Regions from separate parts of the Rhizobium sp. PRIMUS64 genome, predicted to be linked through region 2. Evidence: predicted binding sites of a transcription regulator. Region 2 holds the regulator's gene; the other holds the start of a gene.
The links. Region 2 encodes PhoB, which activates phosphate uptake and scavenging genes when phosphate is short. Its sites were predicted from a motif close to TGTCATNNANCTGTCAT; they were not measured.
Positions count from the first base shown of each region.

Region 1: a site for PhoB is predicted at 1,115-1,131, ahead of MOV76_RS13165 (UDP-2,3-diacylglucosamine diphosphatase). Genes of this name have one in related genera too.

Region 1 is NZ_JALBGX010000025.1:64,074-67,465, forward strand. Features, by position in the region: gene MOV76_RS13160 (histidine phosphatase family protein) at 156-905, opposite strand; gene MOV76_RS13165 (UDP-2,3-diacylglucosamine diphosphatase) at 1,163-2,002, shown strand; gene MOV76_RS13170 (MFS transporter) at 2,168-3,388, shown strand; partial or broken gene MOV76_RS13175 (enolase C-terminal domain-like protein) at 3,340-3,392, opposite strand, start outside.
Region 2 is NZ_JALBGX010000182.1:7,832-11,223, forward strand. Features, by position in the region: gene MOV76_RS35845 (GcrA family cell cycle regulator) at 321-854, shown strand; gene phoB (phosphate regulon transcriptional regulator PhoB) at 1,036-1,719, opposite strand; gene phoU (phosphate signaling complex protein PhoU) at 1,867-2,580, opposite strand; gene pstB (phosphate ABC transporter ATP-binding protein PstB) at 2,625-3,392, opposite strand, start outside.

The DNA.
Region 1 (3,392 bases), on a different contig from region 2:
GCCAACGTCCTCGCCATCAAGGGGCTCTAGTTTCGGGGCAAGGCCACATGACGCATTGATGTTCGCTGCGCTTGAGGATTGGGCCGAATACGGCGCTGGCAATTTGGTGAGCGTGACCCGCCACTGGTTCTGTAGCGGCGCTCTGCAAGGCGTCGCTAACCGCCGGGCATCGGCGTAAGCGTCACGTCTGCGCCATAGGCATCGCGCAGTTCGCCTTCCTGTCCCGGCTGCCGGTCGGCGGCCTGATGCAGCAGGATCGACTCGTATCCTTGCGAGCGCGTCCCCTCGATCAGCGTGATATCGGCGTTTCCAGGATTGTCGGAGCGCTCGAACCACTCGACAGGGCGGTGCAGGAAATTCATTTCGACCGCCCGGTTGGTGACGCCATGACCGACGATCACAACGTCGCGGTCGCTATTTTCGGCATCGTGCATAACGGTCTGCAGGAACAGGCGCACCCGCTGGGCCACATCCGCCCGGCTTTCGCCATCCGGCGGCCGCGCGTAGAACTTGCCGCTGTTGCTGCGCAGCCTCGCCCATTTTTCGAACTCCTCGGGAAACTTCTGCTTCTGTTCGGCGTGGTCATAGATTTCGGTGAAGAGACCGAAATCCTGCTCGCGCAGCAGATAATCTTCCCTGATATCGCCGACGACGCTTTCCGGCAGGGCTTCGAGCAGCGCATCCTTGCTCTGCCGCGTCCTCAGAAAGGGCGAGTACCAGATCTGCAGCTTGCCGAAACCCGCGCTCGGCAATGCGTTGAGATAGGAGGCGATCACGCCGCCTGCCTCGAGTGCCTGCCGATGGCCCCACTGCGTCAGCGGCACGTTGTGATCGCCGAATTGGCGGTAGGCCTGTTCGTTGATGTTGCCGAGGGATTCGCCGTGGCGAACGAGAAAAAGACGCATCAGCCATCCCGCATTATCGGATATGAATCGCCGCCATCATGAACGCCCTGAATGCGCAGGGCAACATGGCCGTTAGGCCTGGCGGCGACGGGCATCCTGCCCGTGCGGCGACAGGCATCCTGCCCGTGCGGCGACAGGCATCCTGCCCGCGCGGCGACAGGCATCCTGCCCGCGCGGAATGATCGGGTTTGCAGCGCTTTTCCCGGTCTTGTCATCTTCCTGAAACACGAGTCTGATTTTGGAAGGCTAGATGAAAGATGGGACATGAGCGGCAGCTCGTGAAAGACATGATGGAACCCAGACATTTCCGCACGCTCTTCATTTCCGATGTCCATCTCGGCTCGAAGGCCGCGAAGGCCGACTTCCTGCTGGATTTCCTGCGCCACCACGAGGCCGATACGATCGTGCTCGTCGGCGACATCGTCGACGGCTGGCGCCTGAAGCGCAGCTGGTACTGGCCGCAGGTCTGCAACGATGTCGTCCAGAAGCTGTTGCGCAAGGCGCGCAAGGGCACGCGCGTCGTCTATATTCCCGGCAATCACGACGAATTCCTGCGGGCCTTCCCGGGCATGCATTTTGGCGGCATCGAGGTCGTCGAGCGCATGATGCATGATGGCGCCGACGGCAGAAAATACCTGATCCTGCACGGCGACGAGTTCGACGTCGTCGTCCGCAATGCCCGACTGCTCGCCTATCTCGGCGACTGGGCCTATGACACGGCGATCCGCATCAATATCATCCTGGCGGCGGTGCGCCGTCGACTTGGCATGCCCTACTGGTCGTTCTCGGCCTGGGCGAAGCTGCAGGTCAAGCATGCCGTCAATTTCATCGGTGAATTCGAGCGTGTCGTGGCAGAGGAAGCCCGCAAAAATGGCGCCGATGGGGTGATCTGCGGACATATCCATCATGCCATCATCCAGGATATGGACGGTATCCGTTACATCAACACCGGTGATTGGGTGGAAAGTTGCACGGCGGTCGCCGAGCACGAGGATGGTACGTTCGAACTGATCACCTGGCGGGCGCTCGCCAGCAGTGTAACAGCACTTGCCGCCGTCGAGCGGGAAGACGCAGAACTGGCTCCACAAGCCGCCTGATTTTGGCGCCGGCGCATCCGCGCCTGCGCTCCCTCGAATTTAGCCGTTACCGTCAGGCGACAGGCCCTATTTATTTTCTAAAACGTTTCAGAACGGCTATTTCTCGCAATAGTCGCCTCCAGGGTGGTGTGTTAGGACAACGTCCAGTTTCCTTCAGGTCCACCCATGATTCCCGCTCAAAATTCCCCGACGGGTGAGGGAGCGCCGCCGCGCTTCCGGCTGCTTAGCGCGCTTTCCTATTGCGCGCCGCTGCTCGTCAACGGCATCGTCCTGCCGTTTTTTCCCGTGTGGCTCGCAACCCACAGCTTCAGCGACCACGAGATCGGCATCATCCTTGCCATACCGATGGTGGTTCGCGTGTTGGTGGCGCCTGTCGTCGCCATGATCGCCGATCGATTGAAGGAGCGTGCCGACGTGCTGCTCTGGTCGGGTTGCCTGTCGCTGCTGACGGCGATCGCGCTCTTTTGGACGACGACCTTCTGGCCCGTGACGATCGTCTATGCGCTGCAGGGCGCCACCTTTGCGCCCTATGTACCCGTCGTTGAATCGATCGTCATCTCGGGTGTGCGCCGCTGGGGGCTCGATTACGGATCGATGCGCGTGTGGGGCTCGATTGCATTCATCGTCTCGACGCTGGTCGGTGGCCAGCTGATCAGCCGGTGGGGCGGCGAAATGGTGCTGCCGGTCATGGTGTTCGGCTTTATCATGACCGTTGTCATGGCGATCTTCTGTCCGCGCATCGGACCGACGCGACGGCGCGGCCAGCCGATCAACATTCCGGCAGCCACCGGCAGCGGTCTGCGCGAGCCGCACCTTCTGCTGCTTCTGATCGGCGTCGCCATCCAGCAGTCGAGCCATGCGGTGCTGAACGCCTTTTCCTCGATCTACTGGCATCATCTCGGCTTCTCCGGCACGCAGGTCGGCCTGCTCTGGAGCGCCGGCGTCGCTTCGGAAGTGACTGTGTTCTTCCTGTCGAAGCGTCTCAACCGTCGCTTCGATGCCTGGACGCTGATCCGCTTCGGCTGCGCCATCAGCGTCTGCCGCTGGATCCTGTTTCCGATGAATACAGGCTTTGCCGGTTTCTTCCTGCTGCAATGTTTCCATGGCTTTACCTACGCCTTCGTGCATACCGGCGTGCAGCGGCGGATCGTGGCGACCGTGCAGGAAACGCAGGAATCCTCGGCGCAGGGCGCCTATTTCTTCTATGTCGGCATGGCGATGGCGCTGATGACCCTGGCCTCGGGTTATCTCTATGCCTGGCTCGGCGTCGTCAGCTATTACGTCATGGCCGTGGTCGCGTTCTCCGGCCTCGGCCTCGTCATCTCAGCCTATTATCTTCAGCCCCAGAGGGTGGTTTCGGGCGGAAAGACCAGGGAAGCGGCGTAACGAA
Region 2 (3,392 bases):
CCTTTTCGCGCTGCAATGTCAACAAAACTGCGCCCTTAGCGTATGCAGCAAGGGTGTACAGCGGCATTTTCAGTCTTCAACAGGCATTATTGCAGAAATGCCACGCAGAGGCAGCAAGTTGGGGAAAACTACGAATTCGATTCATCCGGATTCATGCGACTCTTGTCACGGAGTCAGCCTCACACTAGGTTAAAGATCAATTACTAGACTGCATGCGGCGGAACTAGTCACCAAAATTGATCAAGCGTTTCTTGTTTCGGAGCTCCCGGGACAACGGTGAGGGATTCTGCCATCACCAACGCAAAAGGTGGAGACAGGGCATGAACTGGACAGACGAGCGGGTCGAGAAACTCAAGAAACTTTGGGCCGAAGGACTGAGCGCCAGCCAGATCGCTGCGCAGCTTGGCGGAGTCAGCAGAAATGCGGTCATCGGCAAAGTGCACCGGCTGAGCCTTCCGGGCCGTGCCAAGGCCGGCGGCACCAACACCGCCGCACGAACGCCGAAGCGCAATACGTCGGCGCCGCGCGCGCCGAACTACGCCTCACGGGTCGCCACGCGCACCGTTACCCGCCAGCAGGGCGCGACCATGCTGAAGGAAGAGATCGAGATCGAAACGATCGAGGAAATGGAATACGTGCCGAGAGGCAACGTGGTCGTGCCGATTTCCCGACGCCTCGGCCTGACGGAACTGACCGAACGCACCTGCAAGTGGCCGGTCGGCGATCCGCTGAAGGACGACTTCCATTTCTGCGGCTGCGAATCCCCCGACAATTCGCCCTATTGCAGCTATCACCAGAAGCTTGCCTACCAGCCGGTCAACGAACGCCGCCGGGCAGCCGCGCGGGCCAGCTGAGCGGGCTGACCATCGTTAGAATGCAGAAACGGGCCGAGTGGCCCGTTTTTTTGTTGCTGGATGGAAGCTCAGGTTTTCCTCCGTCATGCTCGGCCTTGTGCCGAGCGCAGATCCTCGGCACGAGGCCGAGGATGACGTCGCGGTTTTGCCAGGGATTTGTCAGCAACTCAAATGGAAGCCCTCAGGCTTCCATCGAATAACCGGCGCCGCGGACGGTGCGGATGACGTCCTGCATGTTGGAAAAATTCAGCGCCTTGCGCAGGCGGCCGACATGGACGTCGACGGTGCGCTCGTCGACATAGATATCGTGGCCCCAGACGCCGTCCAGAAGCTGCGAGCGGGAGAAGACCCGACCCGGTGACGACATCAGGAATTCCAACAGGCGGAATTCGGTGGGGCCGAGGCGGACTTCGCGGGTCTTGCGATGGACGCGATGGGTCTCGCGGTCGAGCTCGATGTCACCGCATTTCAGCACCGTCGACAGCACCTCGGGGCGGGCGCGGCGCAGCATCGCCTTGACGCGGGCAACGAGCTCGGGGGTCGAGAAGGGCTTAACGACATAATCGTCGGCGCCCGTCGACAATCCGCGAACACGCTCGCTCTCTTCGCCGCGCGCCGTCAGCATGATGATCGGCAGGCGCTCGGTTTCCGGCCGCATGCGCAGACGCCGGCAGAGCTCGATGCCGGAGACGCCGGGCAGCATCCAATCAAGGATGAGAAGATCGGGCGTGCGCTCCTGAAGCCGCATTTCGGCTTCGTCGCCACGAAGGATGGTATCGACCTCGAAGCCTTCCGCTTCGAGATTGTAGCGAAGAAGCACGCTGAGGGCTTCCTCGTCTTCAACAACTGCAACTCTCGGGATCATGCGTGTCGGTCTCCTCGCGCATGATCCTTAAATCGGGGGTGATTTAAGCAATGCATCCTGCGCAAATTCAGAAATTGGCTGCGACCTCTTTGCGCGCCCGGACGGGCGCGCACGCAATTGACTGGTCCGGGCGACTGGCCCGGGCGGCTATTCCGTCACCGCGCCGACGGTGTTGGCGCTGTCGTCCTTCGGACGGTCGCCTTCCGGCTGCGCGCCTGTCGTCATGTAGAAGATCGTCTCGGCGATGTTGGTGGCGTGGTCGCCGATACGCTCGATGTTCTTGGCGCAGAAGAGAAGATGCGTGCAGCTGGTGATGTTGCGCGGATCTTCCATCATGTAGGTCAGGAGCTCGCGGAACAGCGAGGTGTACATCGCGTCGATCTCGTTGTCGCGTTCGCGGATCGCATTCGCCTTGTCTGCGGAACGATTGGTGTAGACGTCGAGCACTTCCTTGAGCTGGACGAGCGCCAGCTCGGACAGATGCTCGAGGCCGCGGGCAAGCTTGCGGGGAACGCCGGTGCTTTGGACGGCGATGACGCGCTTGGCGGTGTTCTTGCCGAGGTCGCCGACACGTTCGAGATCGGCGGCGATGCGGATCGAACCCATGATTTCGCGCAGGTCCGAAGCCATCGGCTGACGGCGGGCGATGGTGACGATCGCCTTGTCGCCGATTTCGCGTTCGGCGTGATCGAGGATCACATCGTCCGAAATGACCTTCTGCGCCAGCGCGGTATCGCCGTTGACGAGGGCGCGCACGGCTTCGCTGACCATCTGCTCGGCCAGGCCGCCCATTTCGGAAATCCGCCTGGACAGGAACTTCAAATCATCATCATAGGCAGAAAAAATATGTGTCGATGCCATGGGGCTTTATCCTCGAATAACGGGAAGGCTTCGCGTCGCCAAAATCAGCCGAAACGGCCCATGATGTAGTCCTGGGTACGCGGATCGTCGGGATTGGTGAACATCTTGTCGGTGTCGTTCTCCTCGACGAGGTTGCCGAGGTGGAACATTGCGGTGCGCTGCGAGACGCGCGCGGCCTGCTGCATGGAGTGGGTGACGATGACGATCGTGTAGTTCTCGCGCAGCTCGTGGATCAGCTCCTCGACCTTGGCAGTGGCGATCGGGTCGAGCGCCGAGCAGGGTTCGTCCATCAGGATGACTTCAGGGCTGACGGCAACGGCACGGGCAATGCAGAGGCGCTGCTGCTGACCGCCCGACAGGCCGGTGCCGGATTCGTGCACGCGGTCCTTGACTTCGTTCCAGAGACCGGCGCGCTGCAGGCTGGTCTCGACGATCTGGTCGAGATCGGCCTTCGACTTGGCAAGGCCATGGATGCGCGGGCCGTAGGAGACGTTTTCGTAGATCGTCTTCGGGAACGGGTTCGGCTTCTGGAAGACCATGCCGACGCGGGCGCGAAGTTCGACGACGTCGATATCGGGATCATAAATATCGTCGGTATCAAGCGTGATCTTGCCGGTGACGCGGCAGCCGTCGATCGTGTCGTTCATGCGGTTGAGGCTGCGCAGGAAGGTCGACTTGCCGCAGCCGGACGGGCCGATCAGGGCGGTTACGGTGTTTTCGCGGACGTTCAGGTTCACATCGAAAAGCGCGCGCTTCTCGCCGTAATAAACCGAGACATCCTTTCCGATCATCTTATACGGGACGTTGCTCAT